2 regions of the Bradyrhizobium sp. USDA 3256 genome follow, and region 2 is predicted to be linked to the other one. Evidence: riboswitches for the same ligand, from Rfam matches in the RefSeq annotation. Region 2 holds a riboswitch; the other holds the start of a gene.
What was found. A riboswitch is a leader RNA that binds a small molecule or an ion and turns the genes downstream of it on or off. The one in region 2 is predicted to bind ZMP and ZTP.

Region 1 (5,053 bases), 420 kb from region 2:
ACGCCCACATCCGTCCAGGCCGATGCCCCACAGCGCGTAGCTGAACCAACTCCCGGGCAGCACGACCTCGTCGATGTTGACGTCATTGATGCGCTGCTGTTCTGCCGCCGGCTTGTCATAATTGCCGCAACATTGCGCGACGACAAGGTCGCGTGCGGGGAACGCGTAGAGGCGCTGACGGCCGTCCGAGGCGGATGACTTCGGAATGCCCCTCAGGCCGCGCCTATGCCCGCCCCTGCTCCGCCGGCCGCATGCGGATCAGCGCGTCGAGCACGAGGACAAGAACCGGGCGCTGCTCGTCGTTGACCAGCTCCGTCTTGAAGATCACGACAGCGTCGCGCCGCTCCGGCCTGATGGTGATCTTCTGGATCTGGGATTGGCCGGTGAGCGTGGCGCCGGGCCGAACCGGGCTCGGCAGGCGAATCTCGAAGCTCCGCCCGACGATCCCCGCCACCTTGGTCCAGATCGCCTCCACGACGAGCCGCTGATAGATCGCAATGGTGTTGAAGCCGCTTGCGATCAGTCCGCCGAACGGGCCTGACGCAGCCGCGACGGGATCGGCATGGATCGGCACCGGATCATATTTGCCGGCGAACTCCAGGATCTCGGCCTCGCCGATCGTGTAGCTGCCAAGCCTGAACGTCTGGCCCTCGGTGAGATCTTCCGCATACAGCATCGCGCGCCTCCATCTGTCGCGCGACGATAGACGAATGGTGCGGGCTTTCCATTACCCCGGACGTCATGAACTTCGTGCGCGATACGCGAGCGACACCCGCCGCTCGCATATCGCCGCAGGTATCCCGCGCTATTGCAGCCGGGCCGCCCTCGCCTTTGCGGCCTTCAGCGTGTTCTCCATCAGGCAGGCGATCGTCATCGGGCCGACGCCGCGCGGCACCGGCGTGATCGCACCGGCGACCTGCACCGCCTCGTCGAACGAGACGTCGCCGCACACCGCATAGCCGCCGTCCGGCTTCTCGACACGCGTGGTGCCGACGTCGATGACGATGGCCTGCGGCTTGATCCAGTCGCCGCGCACGAGGCCCGCCTTGCCCACCGCGCTCACCAGGATGTCGGCCTCGCGGCAGATCCTGCTGATGCCGCGGGTGTGGATATGGGTCTGGGTCACGGTCGCGTGCTCCTGCAGCAGCAGCGCGGCCATCGGCTTGCCGACGATGTTGGAGCTGCCGATCACCACGGCATGGGCGCCGGTGAGGTCCGGCAGGGTCGATTTGATCAGCCGGAGACAGCCGAGCGGCGTGCACGGCACCAGCGCATCGTCGCCGTGAAACAGCCGGCCGGCGTTCAGGGCGTGCAGGCCGTCGACGTCCTTGGCGGGATCGACCGCCGCCATCACGCGCAAGGCGTCGATATGCGCCGGCAACGGCAGCTGCACGAGGATGCCGTCGATATCGTCGCGCGCATTGAGCGCCTCTACTCCGGCAAGCAGATCGGCCTCGCTGGCATCATCCGGCAGGCGTGCGACCTCGCCGCGCAGGCCGAGCCGTCCGGCCATCCTGACCTTGCTCTGCACATAGATCTGGCTCGCCGGATCACAGCCGACCAGCACGACCGCAAGCCCCGGCGCGCGGGGCAGCCGGTCGAGTTCGCCAGCAATCTTGTCGATGACAATTTGGGCATGTGCATGCCCATCGAGAATGTTCGCCGTCATGGCACCTCCGTTTCGAAGCGGTGCCCAGGCGCGCGGCGTCCAGTCTCTGCGCTCCCCGATGGTGGTCCATCCAAGCGCCAGTCGCGCAGATGGCGTCGTCATAGCCGCCCCGCCGGGCAAAGGCAATTCACGCTCTCCCGCGGGTCGAGCGGCGACGAATTGCCCTCACTTTTGCCGGTGGATCGGTGCCGGGCGGGTCACCTCTGGGGGTAGGATTCGGGCAAGACTTGCGTTAAGTCTCGGCGCTTGCCGGGCTTTTCCGATCCCCGGCGCCATCCTTCCGGTCATCACGCCATTTCGGACATTTTCGACATGAGACATATCATCCTCGCGCTGGCGCTCTTCTGCCCGGCTGCCGCGCTTGCCCAAGGCACCACGCCGGCCCCCGCCGACGCCGACAAGCCGGCGGCGACCTCGCAGCCGATGGTCGGCGACAAGCCGCTGGTCCAGGTCGGCAAGAAGTCGGCCGCCAAGAAGGGCGAGAAGCCTGCTGCGCCCGGCAAGCCGCAATCGGTTGCCCAGAAGCTTCAAGCCTGTCAGGACATCGACGACGCCACCAAGGAGCGGCTGATCTGCTACGACGAGATCTTCAAGCCGCAGCCGAAGCCGAAAGCCGCCCCGGCCAAGGGCGTTAACGATTGCCGCTTCGTGAAGGAAGAGGACGAGCGGCTGACCTGCTACAACGGCTTCGCGGACAAGATTCCGCGCCTGCCGCGCTAAAGGTAGCGGGCGGCACTCGGACGCCTTCCCGCATCCGGCGAGGTGCCTGATCGCGGACGTGAAAATGCCGCCGCAAGTGTTTGCGGCGGCGGATCGATTGCCGGCTGCGGCAGCCTTTTCTTACCAGGTCCCGAAGCCGCCGAAGAAGCCCATGCGCTGCTGCTGCTGCGCGACGCGGTAAGGCTGATACATGCCGGGCTGCGCCAGCCGCATCGGCTGCTGGGGATGGGCATGGTAGCGCGCGACCTTGCGCTTCTTCGGCGCCTGAGGCTGGGCCTGCGCCGGTTGTTCAGCCGATTTTGCCTCAGCCGCGACCTTCTGCGCATCAGCCTTCTCCGGCGGAATGAACTGGGCGAACGTATTGCGGACGCGGGCTTGCGCCGACGCATCGCCCGTAGCCGACGGGACGGCCGCGGCGACCGCGTTGACCTGCGCTGGAACAATGGTCGGCAAATTGGTGTCGTAGACCACCCGCTCGGGCAATTTCTGGGTCGACTTGATGCGCACCATGGTCTTGTCGACACCCGACGACGACAGTCCCTGGGCCTGGCCGGCGACCACGGCCTCCTGCGGCACGATGGCATTGACGACGAAGAGCAGCGCGAGCAGCACTCCACCAACGAACAGGAAATAACGCGCCACAGGCATTTTGGTAGCTCCCCCCGCGCAGCAGGGCGCGGTTCATCTCGGCGCGACGACATCAGTCATCGCGCGGGCGATTTCATCGTCTGCGCATGATCACCCGGACGCTATCCGCGCTCCCGGGTCGGTCACTAACGGCTGGTTTATTAGTTAGTTCCGGCCCGGCCGTTACGGTTCACCCGGCAGGTCAATTTGCGGTCACTTTTTCGAGATGCCGGGAATTAAAGGCGGCTGGCCGTCACGACCGAGCATTTCGCCTTGTTTGCGTTAACGTTGACGAACCCGACCAACATCTGCGAGTAGGTCTTGCGGCTTTTCATGGCGATGGTGTCGGAGATCAGCCGCTTGCGCTCGGTCAGCGGCCGACCGTCCCGGCGGATGAAGGCGCAGGCGATCTCGATATCCTTGACGGCGAAATCATTGGCATTGCGCAGCGTCAGGGTGACCAGCGCCTTCGAACCCAGCCCGCCGCGCCGCCACGATTGCGAGGCGATCCGCAGCTTGTCCAGCGGCGACCTTTCAGCGCCGGGCCCGGACGGCTTGGCCTCCTCTGCTCCCTGTGGGGCGGCGGCAACGCCGACGGTAGTCGGCTCGTCCGCCGGTGCGGCCAGCGCATCCCTCGCGGTCTGATTTGTGATTTGGGCTGGTTGCGCGCCGGTCGGGGCATTCTGCGCGGTACGGATCATGGAGGACACCGGCCAAATATCCTGGTCTCCGGCGTCGCTCGGCTCGGGGAGCATGAACCATGCGGCGATCCCGGCGAGCGCAATCAGCGGCAGCAGCAGGCTGGCGTAGAAGCCCCCTTCACCGAGACGTCCGGCGGCCAACCTCCGAAACGACGCCAAGCCGATCCGCATCGTCGTGCCCTCACCCTGGCAGCCTGATCGGGCCGCCCCCCACACAGAGAGGAAGCCGCACCGCGCGGCTTCCGGGACGGCCGCAGGTCGAGCGGCCACGCGAAGACAATCGCTGACGGCCGCAATGGTTTCATTCCGGGACGACAATCTTGCGGCCGGCAGCACGGAGGGATGGCCTCACGGCCGGCCGCTCGCTAAGTTCGCGCCGCCCGAGAGCTAGTGCCGCGCGCCGAAGCGGCGCGAGAACAGCAAGGAGATCGCAATGCCTGTCGTCACCTGGGACCACGTCCACCTGCGCAGTCCCGATCCCGAGGCCACTGCGACCTGGCTGCGCGACATTCTCGGCGGCGAGATCATCCGCGGCCCCGGCCGCATCGACGTCCAACTCGGCGGTGCCAAGGTGTTCATTGCGGAGGTGACCCAGGGCGACGGCGTCAACGCCGCGCCGGTGACGCCCTATCAGGGGCTCGATCATTTCGGGCTCACGGTGAAGGACATCGACGCGGTCGCGGCCGAGATCAAGGCCAAGGGCGTCGAATTCACCAAGGAGCCGACCACGATCCGTCCGGGCGTGCGGATCTGCTTCATCCGCGGTCCGCAGGGCATCTCGATCGAACTGCTCGAGCGCGACCAGAAATACGTCTGAGCCACGCGTGCGGCGCTAAGTCATGCTGCCGGGCATGAAGCAGCGGATCGTCACGCCCATGTAGCTGGGAATCGGCCAGACCATGGCGCGGCCGACCCGGTTGGGCTCGGTGACCACGGCCTCGTCGGGGACATCGATCCACGCCCCGTCGAGGCGCACACGATAGTGCCCGTCCTTGGATTCCCAGTCGACATCGCTGACCGCTGTACCGTCGGCATCCGAACAGCACGGCCCTTTGCCGCTGCGCAGGCCGTCGAACCATTCCTTCAGCGGCGAATTGGCGTAGCGGCCGTCGGGATCGCGCGCCTGCGCGATTCGCATGGCCGCGACCAACACCAGCGTTATCAGCACGAGGGATACGATCATGTGGCCCGCATAGCGGGCCGGAGTTCCATTGAGCCTGCGAGGGCGTGCCCAATGGCCGCCGGATTCAATCCAGTCAGACATGTGTTTGCTCCAGCACTCACCGGCCAGTGCAACCAGAGCTATGCATTTCGCGGGCCACTTTGATTCGCGCGT
Region 2 (5,053 bases):
TCAAAGCCCTTGCCACGTCATCCGTCGATGTCACGTGGATAGCATGAAGGCCGCGCGCCCGCGCACCTTCGATATTGGCGGCCAGGTCGTCGAAGAACAGGATCCGCGACGCCGGCACGCCGATGGCTTTTACCACATGATCATAGGCCTCGGCGTCGGGTTTGCGGAAGCCGATGCTCGACGACAGGAAGACGTTGCGGAAATGGCTGAGCAGCTCGGCATGGGTGACCGAGAAATGCGCGACATGGGCCGGATTGGTGTTGGAGAAGGCGTAAAGCGGCATTTGCCTGGCGGCCGCCGCGACCAGCGGGGCGATGCCCGGCATCTCGCCGGTGAAGATCGCATTCCAGCCTTCGAGGAACTGGGCGTCCGTGATGTTGATGCCGAGCGTCCGGCGCAGGCTTTCGAAGAACGCCGCGTCGTCGATCCGGCCGATCTCGTGATGCTTGAAACTGTCGTCGACGACAAAGCGCGTGGCGAGCTCGGCGGGCGCACAGCCGGCATGCTGCGCCCAGTGCGCCATCACCTTGTCAAAGTTGATGTCGAGCACGACGCGGCCGATATCGAACAGCAGCACGTCGACGGAGTTGGGAGTGAATTGCGAGGTCATTGCGTGAAACCGTGTACGAGAATTGCGGGCGGGCGGCAATGTCCTCGATTTGTGCGGCAGGTGTGCGACGGGCGTTAAGCGCGCCGTCGTCCATGCACGCGCGGGTGTCATCACCCGCGCGCAAGCGGGTGATCCAGTATTCCAGAGACGCTTGTGCTTGAGCCGAGAGGCCGCGGCGAAGTGGAAGGCGTGATTTGCTACCCTTCCAGAAGGAAGAAAGAACTCCAGCTCGCGCCATATCCACCGCCGTCGTCCCGGCCTAGTGCGCAATTGCGCACGGGGGCCGGGACCCATAACCACCGCATTTGATCAGGAACGGGATCGTGGCCCCAGCGTCGCGCAACAATTGAGATTCGTGGTAATGGGTGCCGGCCTTCGCCGGGACGACGCCGAGTGTGTTGTCGCTTGTGCGTCAAACGTCCGCATTCTCGCGACATGATTTGTCCGAGCTTTGCTCTTCGTTGCATCCTATATTTTTGCTGTGGAGGCTTGCCACGTCGGGGCACGCGCGCAAGTTTTCAAGGCACCAAGCGGCTTGATGCTTGCCGGCGGCTTGGTGCCCGCCGGGCGTAGCTCTCACATCCTGGACAGTGCCAGGCCGAGGTAACCGATCAGCGCACCGGTGCTGAGAATGATGACGACGAGCGCCTGTTCCGAGCGTGCTTGCAAGGTTTTCCGGGTCACGGCGTTGGACGCTCCGTCTTCGAGATCATGCGGTCCAACGAACAGCATCAATTTCCGTTCCGGTCTTCCCCCGGGAACCTTCACGACCTGCCGAGTGACGCGACGAACGGAACGCGGGTCGGCCGCCTATGAGGGCGGCGCGATCCCCGGAACGGGGAAAGCGCGGCACATCTCGACGCTGTTCGACCTCAATCGCTTGACGACCGCTGCATCTCCCTTCGACCGGAGGGACTCCGCAATGAGTTCGGCGATGAGGCGCATTTCGGGCTCGCCCATGCCGCGCGTGGTCGCCGCCGGCGTCCCGAGGCGAATGCCGCTCGGCTTGAGCGGCGGACGCGGATCGTCGGGAATGATCTGCTTGTTTGCGGTGATCCCGACGGCGTCGAGGATGTTCTCGGCCGCGCCGCCGTCCAGGCCGACGCTGGCCACCGTATCCACGACCATCATGTGATTGTCGGTTCCGCCGGTGATCAACGTCATGCCGCGTTCCATCAACGCTTCGGCCAGGACCTTCGCGTTGCGCATGACCAGCTTTGCATAGGCGTGAAAATCGGCCGTCGATGCCTTCTTCAGCGTGACCGCGGTTCCGGCCACGACGTTCATGTGCGGACCTCCCTGCAATCCCGGGAACACCGACGCGTCGATCTTGCCGGCGAACTCCCGGCGACAGAGAACGATGCCGCCGCGCGGCCCGCGAAGCGTCTTGTGCGATGTCGTCGTCATCACGTCGAAACCCGCATCGAGCGGATTGCGCAAGGCGTTGCCGGCGATCAGGCCGCCGTAATGGCTGACGTCGGCCATGGTCAGTGCACCCACCTCATCGGCGATGCTCTTGAAGGACGCATAATCCAGATCGCGCGGATAAGAGCTGTAGCCGCACAGCACCAGCTTCGGGCGGACGTTCCGGGCCATGGCGCGGAGCTCATCGAAATCGATGGCGCCGCCGTTTGACGGCTGCGTCTTGTAGCGGGCGAAGTTGAAGAGCCGCCCCATATGCGACACCGGTGCGCCATGGGTGAGATGGCCGCCGTGTGACAGGTCCATCGCCAAGATCGTATCGCCGGGCTGCAGCAGGCCGAGATACACGGCCTGGTTCATTGGCGACCCGGACAGAGGCTGAACGTTGGCATGTTCGGCGCGGAACAGCGCGCAAGCGCGCTGTCGGGCGAGGTTCTCTATCTGGTCGGTAAATTCCTGGCCGCCGTAATAGCGGCGTCCCGGATAGCCCTCGGAATACTTGTTGGTGAACACCGATCCGAGCAGCTCGAGAACCTCGGGATAGGTGTAGTTCTCCGACGGAATCAGCTCGACGCCGTCTTGCTGGCGGCGCTCTTCGCCCTCGAGCGCAAGGGCAACTTCCAAATCGTTGAGGTGGAGTTCATTGCGGAATGACGGCATGGTCCGGGCTCCCTAAGACGCTGGATTATCAGCTGAACGGGTTGCCCAGGCGAACGGCGTTGGAACCCTTCGCGCTTCACCGTGGTCAATTCCACGTAAGCTCGCCAGTCGCGCGAGAGGCGAATGAGCCTGCGAAGCTCATCGCGAGCAGAAGGCTATCCAATCCCCGGCGGGCTCGCAAGGGTTGATCGCGGGCGTCGCCGCGGGCCCAGCGTTGGGCGAGATCGAACATCTGGCGACAGCCACGGCAATGGCGACCAAACCGAGGGACGTCCGGCTTACCCAATGAACCGATGTCCCGATGATCAATGCCGTCTTCGGCTGAGGCCAATAAGGCGCATGACCATCCGTCACTTGCGGCCCGTCAGGCTTGCGGGGTGGCTGACCGTGTGGCTGTGGCACCCGCGAATCTATTCCTTGACGAAGATATGAGACTTTATCTTCCACTGCCCGTCGGGTTGGCGTTCAAGCAGTCTCACGGTGCTGCCAGAAATTGGCGCCGCCTTCTCATTTACTACTAGCGTGGCCGTGAAATGCGAGGTGGTGTAGGCGTAGTTTCCCATGGGCAACACATCGAGCAGCTCAACCTTGTGATCTCTGACGCTTCTTCCCCGCCCGGCAAAGAAATTACGGATTGCCAAAGGGCCGGTGACTGGCTGCGCACCAGGCGGCATCAATCTGGCGTCAGCGGCATACAACGGTAACAGGGCATCGAAGTCTGCGTTGTTGATGGCGGCATCCCATTTGGCAGCCGCCGAGGAAAGTTCGTCGGCAGGTGGGGCTGCCCCTGCGGGACTGACGCAAGTACAAGTAAAGATCAACAACAGGGTGCATGAAAGAAGAGAAGGGCGGCTCATCTTTGCCTCCTTTAGCTGAGATGCTTAGCGCGGGAGCGCATTCGCAAACGCTATAGCCGAGGCAGCAGAACCACTAGTCCAGAAAGTAGACTGGATATCCTCAACTGGCTGAGACTCGATCTGCGGCCGCCGGCGCCTCATCGGCATATTTGCTGCGTGGGAACCAAGCCCGCATGCTGTTCACAAGATGCCTGGGACCGTCGATCTCGATTTTGCCGAGCTCACGCGCCCGTAGCAGCGGCATCTCGTCTACGAAAATCTGCACGAGCGTCAGCAGACTCGCATAGAGGCTGATATCGACCTTGAAGCCGGGGTCATCCCAGCAAAGATCGGCTTCCTCCTTCTTCACAACAAACCACCAGCGCTTCGGCCGAGCGTCCGCAATCTCGATGTACAGAACGAAGTCGCATGGAATGTGCCTTAGATCGAACGAACGGCGCATATTCCACATGAGCCGGCCCGCGTGAAGTTCGTTGGGTGTGAGCTGGCTGCGAGCCCATTTGTGGCCCCAATAGCCCATTGCATCGATAATTGGCCTGGCTTCCCTGGCTGCCTGGGTTGGATGGTACTCCCAATGCCCGTTATCGCCTGATCTGCGTGAGATTAGCCCGGCTTCTTCTAGCGTTTGCAGGCGCTTGGAGAGGAGGGTCGGCGACATCTGCGGGATGCCGCGGCGAAGCTGGTTGAAGTGGTGGGACCCCAGCAACAGTTCGCGGAGCAGGAGCGGGGTCCACCGCTCCGTGAGAATTTCCGCAGCTTTGGCTACGGGGCAAAATGATCCATAGCCTTTCATGACGAGAACTTTAGCATCACGAGGGCCACCAAGGTAGTCCAGGTTCTGGACTATGTCCCAGACGAGCCAGCATCGAGGCTGTCCTGGACGTCTGTTACGCGATTTTCTCGAGACTCGGCCATTCGACGATGCCGGCTCGATGTTCGGTTTGCCCGAAGGCAGATGCGGCTCGATTTGCCAGTACGCGGCCTGGCTGGTGCCACCGCGGGCTCAGCGTTCGCCGAGATCGATCTGCGTCAGGATGCCTTGCCGCAGCGCGAGGCGGACCAGCTCGATATCGGTGCCGACGCCGAGCTTGTCCTTGATCAGGGAATGCAGGTTCGCGACCGTCTTGGGGCTGAGGTGCAGCGCCTCGGCGATCTCCTCGGTGGTGTTTTCCGCGAGCAGCATCCGCAGCACCTCGAATTCCCGCGCGGTCAGGAGGTCGGCCGCCTTGGTCTCGCCGGCAAGGTGGCTGAGCGCGAGCTCGTGGTCGATATCCGGGCTGATCGCGATCTTGCCCGACAGCGCATCCATCACGGCGTGCACCAGCGTCTCCGGCGGGCTGGTCTTGGTGACATAGCCGCTCGCGCCGGCGCGGATCGCCTGCACGGCAAAGGCCGCGTTCTGGTGCATGGTGAACACCAGGATTTTTGCGCGCCTGTCCCACTGCCGGAGGCGGCGGATGGCCTCGATGCCGCCGATGCCGGGCATCGACAGGTCCATGATGAC

Region 1: it holds a riboswitch for ZMP and ZTP, as region 2 does, so the genes downstream of both, ACVWY5_RS20095 (bifunctional 5,10-methylenetetrahydrofolate dehydrogenase/5,10-methenyltetrahydrofolate cyclohydrolase) here and ACVWY5_RS18020 (serine hydroxymethyltransferase) in region 2, are expected to answer to the same signal.

Annotation. Positions count from the first base shown of each region.
Region 1 covers NZ_JBSSAE010000002.1:3,886,770-3,891,822, forward strand. The annotation lists gene ACVWY5_RS20090 (MaoC/PaaZ C-terminal domain-containing protein) at 224-676, opposite strand; gene ACVWY5_RS20095 (bifunctional 5,10-methylenetetrahydrofolate dehydrogenase/5,10-methenyltetrahydrofolate cyclohydrolase) at 806-1,669, opposite strand; ZMP/ZTP riboswitch at 1,685-1,764, opposite strand; gene ACVWY5_RS20100 (hypothetical protein) at 1,982-2,389, shown strand; gene ACVWY5_RS20105 (hypothetical protein) at 2,510-3,037, opposite strand; gene ACVWY5_RS20110 (hypothetical protein) at 3,253-3,888, opposite strand; gene ACVWY5_RS20115 (VOC family protein) at 4,151-4,534, shown strand; gene ACVWY5_RS20120 (hypothetical protein) at 4,550-4,981, opposite strand.
Region 2 covers NZ_JBSSAE010000002.1:3,469,776-3,474,828, reverse strand. The annotation lists gene ACVWY5_RS18030 (HAD family hydrolase) at 1-610, opposite strand, end outside; gene ACVWY5_RS18025 (hypothetical protein) at 1,187-1,345, opposite strand; gene ACVWY5_RS18020 (serine hydroxymethyltransferase) at 1,421-2,692, opposite strand; ZMP/ZTP riboswitch at 2,729-2,814, opposite strand; gene ACVWY5_RS18015 (YybH family protein) at 3,103-3,549, opposite strand; gene ACVWY5_RS18010 (winged helix-turn-helix transcriptional regulator) at 3,650-4,342, opposite strand; gene ACVWY5_RS18005 (response regulator transcription factor) at 4,553-5,053, opposite strand, start outside.